DNA from 3 places in the Amycolatopsis keratiniphila genome. Region 2 is predicted to be linked to each of the others. Evidence: riboswitches for the same ligand, from Rfam matches in the RefSeq annotation. Region 2 holds a riboswitch; each other region holds the start of a gene.
What was found. Region 2 has a riboswitch for cobalamin ahead of metE (5-methyltetrahydropteroyltriglutamate--homocysteine S-methyltransferase). Riboswitches for the same ligand answer to the same signal wherever they lie in the genome.
Positions count from the first base shown of each region.

Region 1: it holds a riboswitch for cobalamin, as region 2 does, so the genes downstream of both, AORI_RS55835 (ABC transporter substrate-binding protein) here and metE (5-methyltetrahydropteroyltriglutamate--homocysteine S-methyltransferase) in region 2, are expected to answer to the same signal.
Region 3: it holds a riboswitch for cobalamin, as region 2 does, so the genes downstream of both, AORI_RS67115 (prenyltransferase/squalene oxidase repeat-containing protein) here and metE (5-methyltetrahydropteroyltriglutamate--homocysteine S-methyltransferase) in region 2, are expected to answer to the same signal.

Region 1 is NC_021252.1:3,248,947-3,253,517, reverse strand. It holds gene AORI_RS55845 (cation:proton antiporter) at 1-274, opposite strand, end outside; gene AORI_RS55840 (class I SAM-dependent methyltransferase) at 644-1,387, opposite strand; cobalamin riboswitch at 1,411-1,564, shown strand; gene AORI_RS55835 (ABC transporter substrate-binding protein) at 1,645-3,153, shown strand; gene AORI_RS55830 (ABC transporter permease) at 3,155-4,096, shown strand; gene AORI_RS55825 (ABC transporter permease) at 4,090-4,571, shown strand, end outside.
Region 2 is NC_021252.1:3,044,280-3,048,850, forward strand. It holds gene AORI_RS55230 (cytochrome P450) at 1-350, opposite strand, end outside; gene metE (5-methyltetrahydropteroyltriglutamate--homocysteine S-methyltransferase) at 489-2,762, opposite strand; cobalamin riboswitch at 2,862-3,082, opposite strand; gene AORI_RS55240 (ribonucleotide-diphosphate reductase subunit beta) at 3,338-4,414, opposite strand; gene AORI_RS55245 (ribonucleoside-diphosphate reductase subunit alpha) at 4,491-4,571, opposite strand, start outside.
Region 3 is NC_021252.1:5,802,566-5,807,136, reverse strand. It holds gene AORI_RS67120 (helix-turn-helix transcriptional regulator) at 1-552, shown strand, start outside; gene AORI_RS67115 (prenyltransferase/squalene oxidase repeat-containing protein) at 964-1,971, opposite strand; cobalamin riboswitch at 2,004-2,152, opposite strand; cobalamin riboswitch at 2,246-2,311, shown strand; gene AORI_RS67110 (hypothetical protein) at 2,401-4,571, shown strand, end outside.

The DNA of each region.
Region 1 (4,571 bases), 200 kb from region 2:
CCACGAGCAGCACCGCGAGGCCGGTGATCGGCCGGATGTTCCGCCGGAAATCGACCACCGGCATGTTCACCGCCGCCGAATACAGCAGCGGCGGGAGCACCCCGGCGAGGATCAGCTCCGGTTCGACCTCGGGATGCGGGACGCCGGGCAGGAAGCTCAGGCCGATACCGGCCACCACGAGGCTCAGCGGAGCGGCCACGTTGAGCCGCTCGGAGAACGCGGCCACCAAGACGATGCTGACCACACCGAGGACGACGACGAGAGTCAGGTTCACCGGGTTCACATGTCCTCTCGCCGGTCAGTGGCTTGCCGTGTCCATTGGTGACACGAGGTCACCGGACCCGCAAGTCGGAGCGCACCGCGCGGTGTGTCGCGAAGCCACCTCGCCTGCCTCGCGAACCCCGCCCAGGTATCGAGGCCGCCGAACGCGTCGTGAGTGGCAAAGAGCGTTATCGAGTGTTAAGGCAAAGGTGGCGTGCTCGTCAGCTGGCCTGAAGGGGGCTTTCGCTGCGTCCGCTGCGGTGACGGGCCCGGGCGCCGTCGGCGAAGGTGGCCGGCGCGGATGAGCGACCGGGTGAAGGCTCCCTTCATCGCATTAGACGCGGCGAAGGGAGCCTTCACCCCACCATCGACCCGCCCGTGGTCAGCGCAGCGCCGCCAGGACGTAATCGTCGCCGGACTGCCAGACCGGGGCCACTTCCGCGAACCCCGCCTCCCGCAGCAGCCGGGTGTGCTCCTGCGGGCTGAGCCGGTTGCCGTAGCCGGTCGAGATGCCACGCAATTCTTCGGCCGTGAAGTGCTCCCGCAGCGCGGGATCCGCGGTCGCCGCCGCCCACCAGGTCTTCCAGTCCTCGTTGGCGTGGACCCCGGCGCGGGCCGCCCGGCGCTCCTTGACCACCTCGGCGAGCTCGCGGATGGCCGGTTGCTCGTCGTAGAGGTGGTCGCCGTTGACCAGCGCGCCGCCCGCCCTCAGTGCGACGGCGAGGTCACGGTAGACCTCGGCGAGCCGCTCGGGACGCAGCCAGTGCAACGCGGTCGTCGATACCGCGGCGTCCACGGGCCGCCACTTCAGCCAGCCGCTCTCGGCGAGGTCGGCCCGGACGTACTCGATGTCGCTCCGCTCCGGCCGGGTCGCGCGGGCGAGGGCGAGCAGGAACGGGTCGTCGTCGAGGCCGACGATCCGTGCGTGCGGTAACCGCTCGGCGAGCCTGGTGGTCAGCGAGCCCGGGCCGCAGCCGAGGTCCAGCACCAGCGGCTCGTCGACGTCGCGGCAGACGTGTTCGACGACGTCGATCACCACGGTGAACCGTTCTTCACGGTCGGCGACATAGCGTTCCTGCTGCACGTCCCATCGGCGCACCCAGTCCGCCGCGAGCTTCTCGTCCACCGGCCTCCCCTTCGTGATCTTGATCCTGTGTAGCACACGCCGGTCATGGGTTACCGTGTGCGCCACAACGTAAGAAGGTGCCCGTCGGGGGAAGCCGGTGTGAATCCGGCGCTGACCCGCAACCGTGAACGGCCGTACGCCGTGAGCCGGACTGCCCGCCGGACACCGCCAACCCCAACTGTCGTGGAGTGCGGAGCGGGGTCCCGTTCACGTGCGGTCGCGCGCCCGGGACAGTGCTCGATGTCCCGGAGGTTCCTATGACGCGTCATCCGCTCACCCGTCGGAGACTGCTGGCGCTGGCCGCGCTCACGCCCTTGGCCGCCTGCGGGACCGCACCGGCGGACACGGGCCGGCTGCGAGTGGCGTTCGCCGCGGGCGGCTCGAAGGAAACCCTCGACCCGGCCCAGGTTTCGCTCTTCGTCGATCAGGCGCGGGCCAAGGCGCTCTTCGACACGCTGGTCGCCTACAACGCCGACACCTCCTTGCGGCCGCGGCTGGCCGAGTCCTGGGAGAGCGACGCCTCCGGTACGCGCTGGCGGATCCGGCTGCGGCAGGCGGCGTTCCACGACGGGCGTCCGGTCACCGCGGACGACGTGCTCTACAGCTTCCGGCGGATCGCCGACCCGGCGCTGGCTTCCTCGTCGCGGCAGTACTTCGCGAAGGTGGACTTCGCCCGCAGCAAAGCGTTGTCCCCCAACGAAATCGAGCTGACGCTGACCGCGCCCGACTTCGAGTTCCCGTCGGGCTGGGGCGCTCCCGGCGCGGAGATCGTGCCCGCCGGGACGACGGACTTCACCGCGCCGGTCGGCTCGGGGCCGTTCCGTTTCGTCTCGTTCACCCCCGGCGGCCCGGCGGTGTTCCGCAAGAACGAGTCGCACTGGGACGGCGCGCCGAGCATCGACGAGCTCGAATTCGTGCCGGTCAACGAAGAGACCGCGCGCGTCAACGCGTTGCTGTCCGGGCAGGTCGACTACGCCCACGACCTCGCGGCCGGAACCGCGGCCCGGCTCGCCGGTGACGCACGCGTTTCCCTGCTCGAAGCCAAGGGAACGACGATGCAGGGCCTGATCCTGCGCCTGACCCAACCCCCGTTCTCCGACCCGAGGCTGGTGCGTGCCGTACTGTCCGGAGTGGACAGAGAGGCTTTGAACCGCGTGGCGCTGGCCGGGCGCGGGGAGATCGGCAACGACCTGTTCGGCAAGGGACTTCGCGGGTATGCCGCGGACATCCCCCAACGCCGTCGCGATGTGGACCTGGCCCGGTCGCTCGTCCGCGAGGCGGGCGCGGAGGGGCTGGCCTTCGCCGTCGAAACCAGCGACGTCGATCCGGGTTTCGCCACCGCGGCCACGGTGATTTCCCAGCAGCTCAAGGAGATCGGGCTCGCCGCCACGGCGAACACCCGCGCGTCGAGCACCTATTTCAGCGAGATCAAGACCAAGGGTGTCGCCGCGCTCACCCGCACGGCCACGCTGCCCGTCCCGACGTTCCTCAACCAGCGTTTCCGCACCCGCGGCTCGAACAACGTGAACGGCTTCGGCTCGCCGGAGTTCGACGCGCTCATGGATCGCGCCGCGGCCACCGCGGACGAACGGGCCAGGCTGGCGCTGTTCGGCGACGCGCAGCGGATCGTCCACGAATCCGGCGGGCTGCTCGCCTGGGGGTTCAGCACCTGGACGATCGCCGTGTCGAAGCGGGTTTCCGGGGTGGTGACCGCGCCACCGAACACCTTCGATTGGGCGCGGTTCGACCGCGCCCGGTTTTCCTGACGTGCGGGGGCACGCCGTCCGACGGCTGGGTTTCGCCGTGGTGCAGGCGCTGTTCGTACTGGTCGCGACGTTCGCCGTGACCGCGTTGCTGCCCGGCGACGCGGCCTCGGTCGTACTCGGCGAACAGGCCACCGACGAGCAGGTGGCGACCGTCCGCCACCAGCTCGGGCTCGATCAGCCGCTCCTCGACCGGTTCGGGAACTGGCTTTCGGGGCTGGTCAACGGTGATCTCGGCCGGTCGCTCGTGACCGGCGCCCCGGTGGCCGACGAGATCGTCCGCCGTTTCGCCGCCACCGCGGTGCTCGCCGGGGTGACGCTGCTCGTGCTCGTACCGCTCGCGCTCGTCGTCGGGGTGGTCTGCGGGCTACGCGAAGGATCGCGGACCGACCGCGTGCTCACCGCGGTCACGCTGTTCCTGCATTCGATCCCCGAGTTCGTCCTCGGGCTGCTGCTGGTCGCGGGTTTCGCCGTGCACACCGGCCTGCTTCCGGCCACCGCGGCCGGAACGGACCTGACCGCGCGTCCCGAAGTGCTGGTGCTGCCGGTGATCGTGCTGGTCGCCCGGCAGCTGTGCGACGTCGCCCGGCAGCTGCGGATCGGGATAGCCGAGCAGACCCGGGGGCCGGTGGCGGAGCATCTGCGCCTGCTCGGGCTGCCCGAACGCACCGTGGTGCTGCGGCACCTCCTGCCCGCCGCCGCGGCTCCCGCCGTGCAGCAGCTCGCCCGCGCCGTCGAAGGGCTGCTGACCGGCACGGTGATCGTCGAATCGCTGTTCGCGATCACCGGGCTCGGCACGGGTTTCGTCGAGGCCGTGCAGAACCGGGACATCCCGCAGGTGCAGGGCTACGTGCTGGTGTTCGCCGGCGTGGTCGTGCTCGGGAACCTCGCCGCCGATCTGGTCGCGCACCGGCTGACCCCGCGCCGGGAGCTGGTCACGTGGTGAGCCGGGCGCTCGGGTGGTCGCTGCTCGCGATACCACTCCTGCTCGCGGTGGCCGGGCCGGTGCTCGCGGGTCCCGTCGTGTCGGTCGGCGCGCCCTGGCAGGCGCCGGACTCCGCGCATCCGCTCGGCACCGACGTCCTCGGCCGCGACGCGCTCACGGTGATCCTCGCGGGCGGGTTGCCCGTGATCGGCATGACCGTCGCCGCGCTCCTGCTCGCTTATCTGATCGGGGTTCCGCTCGGGCTCGTCGCGGCCGGGCGCGGACGGCGGGCCGACGAAACCGTGATGCGCTCGCTCGATCTCGTGCTGGCCTTCCCGTCGCTGCTGGTGCTCATGGTGCTCGCCGCGACCGGGCACCGCGGGCCCGGCGTGCTCATCCCGGCCGTGGCCGTCCTCCAGGTGCCGGCGATCACCCGCGTGGTGCGGGCCGCGGCACTGGCGCCCGGCTGCCGTACCGCCGTCGAAGCCCTGACCCT
Region 2 (4,571 bases):
TGGGAGAAGGCCTTGTCCTTGTTCACCAACGCGATCTGGGTGGCCTCCGGACCGGTGAGCGCGACGATGCGGCGCCCGAACGCGCCCATCCACGACACCGGCCCGTAGGTCTCGTAGCGTTTGAGGCCGAACTCGATGCCGAAGCGCATGAAGTCCAGCGCGTGCCCGATGACCGGCGGACCCTCGTCGCCGAGGACGGGTTTGAGACCCGGCGGGGCGGGCGCGAGTTCACGGACCGGCCAGGTCGCGCCGAGCCAGCGCTGGTCGACCGAACGCGGCAGGGGGATCGAGGTGAGCGGCGGAACGCGCTCGCGCAGCGCCCCGGTGACCTTTTCGACGGTGTTCGCCATGGTGACCATCTCCCCGCTGAGACCGGTTACCGCTCCACCATCGCACCCTTATTGACGCGTTGACAATACCTCGGCGGAAGTTCCGTGAAGGCCTCCTTCACTACCTTGAGGGTAGGGAAGGAGGCCTTCACGGGCCGGTCAGGCCAGCTCGGAGCGCACCGTGTGGGCCGCGGCGACGAGGTTCCGCAGGGCCGGTTCGACCTCGGCGTAGCCGCGGGTCTTCAGGCCACAGTCCGGGTTGACCCAGATCCGCTCGGCGGGCACGGCGCCGACGGCGGTCCGCAGCAGGCCGGCGACCTCGTCGACGCCGGGGACACGCGGCGAGTGGATGTCGTACACGCCCGGCCCGACACCGCGGCCGAAGCCCGCCGCGCCGAGGTCGGTGACGACCTCCATCTTCGAGCGCGCGGCCTCGATGCTGGTGACGTCGGCGTCGAGCGCGTCGATCGCCTTGACCACGTCACCGAACTCCGAGTAGCACATGTGCGTGTGGACCTGCGTGGCGTCGTCGATCCCGGAAGTCGCCAGCCGGAACGACGAAACCGCCCACGCGAAGTACGCCTCGTGCGCCGTCGCGCGCAGCGGGAGCAGTTCCCGCAGCGCCGGTTCATCCACCTGGATGACGCGGATGCCCGCCTCCTGCAGGTCGTGCACCTCGTCGCGGATGGCCAGTGCCACCTGACGGGCGGTCTCGCCCAGCGGCTGATCGTCGCGGACGAACGACCACGCCAGGATCGTCACCGGCCCGGTCAGCATGCCCTTGACGGGTTTGCCGGTCAGGCCTTGCGCGTAGCGCGCCCATTCGACGGTCATCGGTTCCGGACGCGAGACGTCGCCGTACAGGATCGGCGGCCGGACGCACCGCGAACCGTAGGACTGCACCCACCCGAAGTCGGTGGTCGCGAAACCGGCCAGCCGCTCGGCGAAGTACTGCACCATGTCGTTGCGCTCGGGCTCGCCGTGCACCAGCACGTCGAGGCCGAGGTCCTCCTGCAGCCGGACGACGCGCTCGATCTCGGCCTTCATCGCGGCTTCGTAGCCCGCGTCGTCCAGCGAACCCGCCTTGTGCGCCGCCCGTGCCTTACGGACTTCGGTGGTCTGCGGGAACGAGCCGATCGTCGTGCTCGGCAACGGCGGCAGGTTCAGCGCGGCCTGCTGGGCCGCCGCGCGCCGGGTATAGGGGGAACGGACGGTGTCCTCCGGCCGCAACGCCTCCAGCCGGGCGCGGACCCCGCTGTCGGCCAGGTCGGCCGCCGTCGCGCGATCCGTGGCGGCGGCACGCGCGGCGGAGAGGTCGACACCTTCTTCCTGCAACGCGCGCCCGAGCAGGACGACCTCGTCGACCTTCTGCCTGGCGAAGGCGAGCCAACTCTTCAGCCGCGGGTGAAGTCCGTCCTCCCGCTCGACGTCGTAGGGCACGTGCAGCAGCGAGCAGGACGTCGACACGCTGACCGACTTCGCGGTGCCCAGCACCATCGCCGCCCGGCTGAGCGCGCGGGTCGGATCCGTGCGCCAGACGTTGCGCCCGTCCACCACGCCGGCCAGCACTTCCTTGTCCCGCAGGGCGGGTTCGGCGGCGACGGCGTCCACAAAGGACTCATCGGTGACGAGGTCGACGGCGATGGCGTCGATCGGAGAGCGGGCGAGCACGCCGAGGCCGCGTCCGAGCCCGCCGAAGTACCCGGCGACCAGGATCTTCGGCCGCGCGGTCTCCTTCGCGAGCCGGTGGTAGGCGCGGATGAGCGCGTTGAGCTCCCGCTCGCTGCGATCCGCGGCGAAGGCGGGCTCGTCGAACTGGACCCACTCGACGCCTTCGTCGTGCAGACGACGCAGTAGTTCGACGTAGCCGTCGAGAAGGTTGTCGAGCAGCTCCAGCGGACGGAAGCCCTCCGGAGCCGTCTCGGCGGGCTTCGCGAGCAGCAGGAACGTCACCGGACCCACCAGGACCGGCCGGGTCTCGACGCCGATCGCGCGGGCTTCGCGGTACTCGTCGAGCGGCTTGGTTCCGGTGAGCGAGAACGTCATGTCCGGGCCGAGTTCGGGGACGATGTAGTGGTAGTTCGTGTCGAACCATTTCGTCATCTCCATCGCCGGCGCGTCCTGCACCCCGCGTGCGGCGGCGAAGTAGGTGTCGAGCGGCGAGAGGCCGAGCGTGGTGAAGCGCTCCGGCAGCGCTCCGAACAGCTCGGCGGTGTCGAGCACCTGGTCGTAGTGGGAGAACGTGTTGGAGGGGACGGAATCCAGCCCCGCGTCCTTGAGCTCCCGCCAGGTGCGGGTGCGCAGCGCGCGGCCGGTGCCGAGCAGTTCGGCCTCGTCGATCTTGCCCGCCCAGAAGCGTTCGAGTGAACGCTTGAGTTCCCGGTCCGGTCCGATCCGGGGGTAGCCCAGCACTGTCGTGCCGATTTCGGTCACAGCTCTCTCCTCGCGAGCTTGTCGGGCGAGCCCGGAGCGCGCAGGAGTGACCGCCGTTCGGTCGTGCCCATCCCACGAGGCCCGGACTCACGCACGCCGTCGGCGCGCGTACCACGGGCAGGTCTTCGGACTCGTGGGCGACTCGCTCGCTCCTACCGGCCGTCGCTTCCCGGGACGCCGTGTCCCAGTGCTTTACCGTGTCTCGCACGGTGACGGCTTTCGTTCCCACATACCGCTGCGGGGCAGTCCCGGATTCGCACCGGGTTCCCTGTTACCTCGCCCGGCCTGGGGCCGGGCGAACCAGTAGCACTCCGGAGCGTACCGAGGGGCGCCAGTGGCCCGCTGGACATGTGACGAACCGGACGCCACGCGTGATCGGATGGACGACTCGCGTGATTGAACGGCGAACTCGCGTGATCGAAGGCGTAACTCGCGTGTCTGGAGACGGAACACGCCGGGCGGAGGCCGCCCGGCGTGTCGTCCGTCTGGTCACGCGAGTTCGCCGTTCAATCACGCGAGTTACGTGTCTGATCACGCGAGTTCGCGATTCGAACACGCGAGTTACGAGGTCGGGGTCAGTCCCAGTCGAGGGCTCCGCCCGACTGGTACTCGATGACGCGGGTCTCGAAGAAGTTCTTCTCCTTCTTGAGGTCCATCGCCTCCGACATCCACGGGAACGGGTTCTCGGTCTCGCCGAAGATCGGCGCGAGGCCGATCTGCTGGGCCCGCCGGTCGGTGATGAAGTGCATGTACTGCTCGATCAGCTCGGCCGAGAGCCCGAGCATGCCGCGCGGCATGGTGTCGCGGGCGTAGGCGACCTCGAGCTCGCACGCCTCGGTGAGCATCGTCCGGATCTCCGCCTGGAACTCCTCGGTCCACAGGTGCGGGTTCTCGATCTTGATCTGGTTGATGCAGTCGATGCCGAAGTTCAGGTGGATCGACTCGTCGCGCAGGATGTACTGGTACTGCTCGGCGATGCCGATCATCTTGTTCCGGCGGCCGAGCGAGAGGATCTGCGCGAAACCGGTGTAGAACCACATGCCCTCGAAGATCACGTAGAACGCGACGAGGTCACGCAGGAAGTTCTGGTCGGCTTCCGGGGTGCCGGTCTCGAAGTCCGGGTTCTCCAGGTTCTGCGTGTACTTCAGTGCCCACGCGTCCTTGTCCGAGATGGACGGGACCTCGCGGTACATGTTGAACAGCTCGCCCTCGACCAGGCCGAGGCTCTCGCAGATGTACTGGAAGGTGTGCGTGTGCACGGCCTCCTCGAACGCCTGGCGCAGCAGGTACTGGCGGCATTCGGGGTTGGTGATCTGCCGGTACACCGCGAGCACGATGTTGTTGGCCACCAGCGATTCCGCGGTGGCGAAGAAGCCGAGGTTGCGCTTGAGCATGGTGCGCTCGTCCTCGGTGAGGCCGTCGGGCGACTTCCACAGCGCGATGTCGGCCTGCATGGCGACCTCGGTCGGCATCCAGTGGTTGTTGCAGCCGGCGAGGTACTTCTCCCACGCCCAGGTGTACTTCATCGGCAGCAGCTGGTTGACGTCGGCGCGGGCGTTGATCATCCGCTTGTCGTCGACGTTGATGCGGGCGGCGCCGACTTCGATCTCACCGAGGCCCGTGGCGTCGGTGGAGGCGTCAAAGGTGGTCATGGAGGCTCACTTCACGAGTCGGGGGTCGTGAGTGGCGATTCGGGTTCTAACCCGAATCGCCACTCACGACGATGTCTTACTGGCAGGCTTCGCAGTCGGGGTCGTCGATCCGGCAGGCGGCGCCTTCGGTGGCGACGAAGTCGACGTCCGAGACCTT
Region 3 (4,571 bases), 2.8 Mb from region 2:
CCCGAACGCGCCCGTGCCGCGCTGGAGGTGTTCGACCGCTGGACCTTGGCCGGGGCGGAACCCTGCTGGCTCGCGCTGAGCCACCGGTGTCACGCGCTGATGACGTCGGATCCCGGCGTGGCGGAACGGCGTTTCCGGCTGGCCGTCGAGGCACACCGGCGGGCGGGCGGCGCGGTGGAACTCGCCAGGACCAGGTTCGCGTACGCCACCTTGCTGCGGCGCCATCGCCGGACCCGCGACGCCCGCGACCAGTTCCGCGATGCCTTGCGCGGCTTCGAAAACGTCGGCGCGACCCGGTTCGCCGAACGGGCCCGGGCCGGGCTGCGGGCGGCGGGCGAGACCGTCGACGCGCCGCACCGCTCGCTCGCCGGCCTCACCCCGCAACAGGACGCCATCACCCGGCTGGTGGCGGCGGGGGAGACGAACAAGGAGATCGCGCGGCGGCTGGTGATCAGCCACCGGACGGTGGACCACCACCTGCGGAACATCTTCACGGCATTGGGGGTGCGGTCCCGCGTGGAACTCGCGCGCCGTGTCGCCGCCGGCGAGTGATGCTGCCCGTGACTCACGTGATTGAAGGCGCGACTCACGTGATTGAAGGCGTAACACGCGAGTTTCGCCTTCAATCACGCGAATCACGTCCCTGATCACGCGAGTCGCACTTCCGCTCACGCCGCACCCTGGGTACCCAGTCCGTGAAGGCCTCCTTGAGAGACCCAGGAGGGGTAACTCAAAGGCGGCTTGGTGTCCACAGTGGTCACTTTCCGGGCAGCATGCGCCTGCTTTATACCTGTAAGTCCGGTTTCGCGGGGAGTCGTGAGTGGTAAAGAGGGTTAGAACGACCATCGCCACTCACGACCCCCGGGTGAAACTGCGCAAAGTGCCCGAATCGGACTCTTTGATCTCAACTGAGCGTCCTTTTTGGACAGTCTGAGGGAGGCGCACCCCACTCACGAGCTCACGTCACGGGCAGGCGAGTACCGGCGCCTGCGGACGCCCGCCGCCGTGCAGGTCGCTCAGCGGAACCCTGGCCAGGCCCAGGATCGCCTGCGCGGTCGCGCGCGGGGCGGTCGAAGGGTTCAGGCCGGTGGCGTCGTAGGCGATCGCGCCGCGGTCCGGCTCGGCGCCGGCGCAGCCGGTCTGCAGTGAGCGCAGGAATTCCCGCGCCTTGCTCGCGGCGGCGGGACGGTGCCTGGCCAGCGCTTCCGCGGCGAGGCCGGTGCTGTTGGCGTTGGGCGCGTTCGTGCCGACGCCGAAGCCGCCGTTCGCGTGCTGCTTCGTGACCAGCCACGAGATGCCCTCGCGGGCGTTCACCGGGTCACCGGTGGCGCGCAAGGCCTGCACGGCCGTCGCGGTCGCGTCGACGTCGCTCGTGCACGTCGCTTCGCCGAAGTTCAGCGGGAAACCGCCGTCCGCGCACTGGGTGCCCGCGAGGAACGTAACGGCCGGAGCCGGGGCGCCGCCGGGCGTGCGGTCCAGCGCCAGCAGGGCGAGCGACTGCGAGAGGGCGTTGGAGTAGTCGCCGTATTCGGAGCGGTCGGAGAACCGGCCGGACGGCGTGAGCAGTGAGAGCAGGCCCGCCTTCAGGTCGACGCCGCCGAACGACGCCGGATCCTTGCCCCGGATCTGCGCGGCGAGCATCAGTTTGGCGTGCGCGCCCGCGTAGGACTCGGTGCCGCCGCCGACGTAGGCGGTGGTGATCTCCGGTTTCGCGAGCCAGGCGATCGCCTTGCCGGCGTTCGTGTCCGACACCCCGGCCGCGGCGAACGCGAAGATCGCGTCGATCGTCAGGCCCTGGTCCGGGAACTTCTGGCCGCCGAAGTCGGCCTCGAACCGTTCACCGTCGGTCATCTGCCTGGCGAGCCAGCCCGCGGCGGCATCGGCCTTGTTGTGGGTGGCCGCGGCCGCCGCCGGGGCGGTGACCAGCCCGATGCCGCACAGCAGGGCGACAGCGAAAACCAAACGTCTCATGAGAACCCTTTCCCGCATTTCCACGACAGGAGTCGGTGACATAGCGCGACATGGGTGACCGGGCTCGCCTGGAAGGCATACCGTTGCGGGACAGCGCCGGACTCTCACCGGACTTCCCCCACGACCGCGCGAGAAGACTCTCACCCCGGTCGAGTACGGGATACCGCCGGGTGCCGATGTGATCCTGGCAACCGACCTGGTCAGCGGTACCTGCCGGAGGTGAACGGGTGTTAACCTCGGCTGGCTCGACAACAGAACATCGCCGCCCGTGACGGGGAAGCCGGTCGAAATCCGGCGCTGTCGCGCAACCGTGGGCCCTCGCAGGGCAAGCCGGGATACCGAACGGGCGGATGAACGAACCACTGTCGCGATAAACAGGGGTGACCGCGGCGTCCCGCGCTGTCCTCCGTCACGCCGCAAGGAGGAGTCATGCGCCGCGGGTACCTGGCCGCGTCGGCGTTCGCCGTCGGTGCCGCCCTGATCGCCGCACCGCTCGCCGGGACGGCGACGGCCGCGAACGATCCCGGCGCGGCGAAGGCGAATTCCCACTGGCTCGCGACGAAGCTGAAGCCGGACGGCACGCTCGACAACCCCAGCGGCGGCTCGCTGCCCGACCACGGCCTGATGCTCGACGTGCTCTTCGCGATGCACGCCGCGGGCGAGGGCACGCGGGCCGAGCCGATCGTGAAGTTCCTCGACGACCAGGGCCACGCCACCGACTACTTCACCTGGGACGGGCTGGCTCCCGGCGCCGGCTACGACAAGATCATCGTCGGCGGCGCCGTGGCGAAGACGCTGGTCGCCGCGCAGGTCTCCGGCCGGAACCCCCGGGCCTTCGACGGCTACGACCTGGTCGCCGAGACCCAGGGCGCGATCATGCGCAAAGGCCCTGACAAGGGCCGGATCAGCGACTACTCCAAGGATCCCGCACTCGCCGACGCGGTGAGCAACAATGCGAACATGTTCGGCCAGGCGCTCGGGGTGATCGGCCTCGCCGCCGCGGGCGCGAACGACCGGCTCGCCATCGACAAACTGCTGACCCAGCAGTGCTCCGAGGGCTACTTCCGCGTCCTCTTCTCCTACATCCCGACGAAGGAGACCGGCGACCACGTCACCCCGGACGGCCGCAAGGTCTCGACCTGCGACGAGGGCAAACCCCTCGGCCTTTCCCCGACCGACGGTGACGCCACCGGCCTCGCCCTCTCGGCGCTGCTGGCCGCGAAGAAGGCGGGCGCGGCCGGTCTCGACGCCCCGATCGCCAAGACCGTCTCCTGGCTCAAGGCGAACCAGAAGCCCGGCGGCGGCTGGGGTGGCGGTGTCGGCACCGAGGCGCCGAACACCAACAGCACCGGCCTGATCGTCCAAGCGCTCGTCGACATCGGCGGCGCGGACGCGGCGGTGGACAAGGGCGTGCGGTACCTCAAATCCGCGCAGGCGAACGCCGCGGCCGATGCCGGGAACAAGCTCGCGGGCGAACTCGGCGCGATCGCCTACGACCCGGCTTCCTACGAGGCCGCCCGCTCCTCCGGCATCAGCGGTGTCGACACCTGGATCCGCGCGAGTGCCCAGGCTTCGCTCGGGTTGTCGCAGGTCGGCTTCTATTCGCTCGCGAAGGGCGAAACCCTGCCGCCTGCCACCGGCGTCCCGGAAACCCCGGCCCCGACGACGCAGCCGCACAAGCCTGCTCCGAAACCCAAGAAGTTCGTCACACCCAGGGCGTCCACCGGCGCCCGGGTGTCGACGGTGGCGGCGATCACCACCCCGGTCGCCGCGACCCCGGCCGCCCGCCTCGGTGCCTACCTGACGAACCGGCTCGTCGGCGGCGACCACGTCGAGGTCACCGAGGACGGCAAGACCTACGTCGACTACGACGCCACCGCCGATGTGGTGCTGGCCCTGCGGGCGCTGGACCAACAGCCGGATTCGGTCGCCCGCGCTTCGCAATTCCTTCTGAAGCCGGAATCCGTGCAGGCCTACGCCCACGGCGCGCCGTACGAACAGGGCGAGGCGTCGTACGCCGAACCGCTCGCGAAACTCGTGCTCGTCGCCCAATTCTCGAAGTCGGACGCTGCCGGCCCGTTGCGTGCCGACCTGGTGAAACTGCGCGGTGCCGACGGCGAATTCACCGACACCGGATCGTTCGCGGACGCCGACCGCACGGTCGAGCGGCACGCTTGGGCGGTGCTCGCCACCGCCGCCGATCCCGGCCCCGCGGTCGAACTGCTCCTTTCCCGCCAGTGCGCGGACGGGACCTTCCCGAAGCACCTCGACACCGCGGAGTGCGGTTCCGGCGATCTCGCCGCGACGGCCGCCGCGGTCACCGCGCTGGTCGCCCGTCCGCATACGGACACCGCGCCGCCGACCAGACGCCCGGACGCCTGGACCGAGCGGCGTGTGTCGGCGTTCGTCTCCGCGGTGGGCGCGCTCGGCGTCCGGCCCACCGGCGAAGGTTTGGTGACCGGGGAAGGCGGCGAGACGGACGTCGCGCTCAGCGCCGCCGTCGCCGCCGCGCGGCAGACCGCCGGGCTCGACGCGAGCGGAACCGCGCGCTCGCTGGGCAAGCTCGTCCAGGCGGACGGCGGGTTCGCCAAGGCATCGGG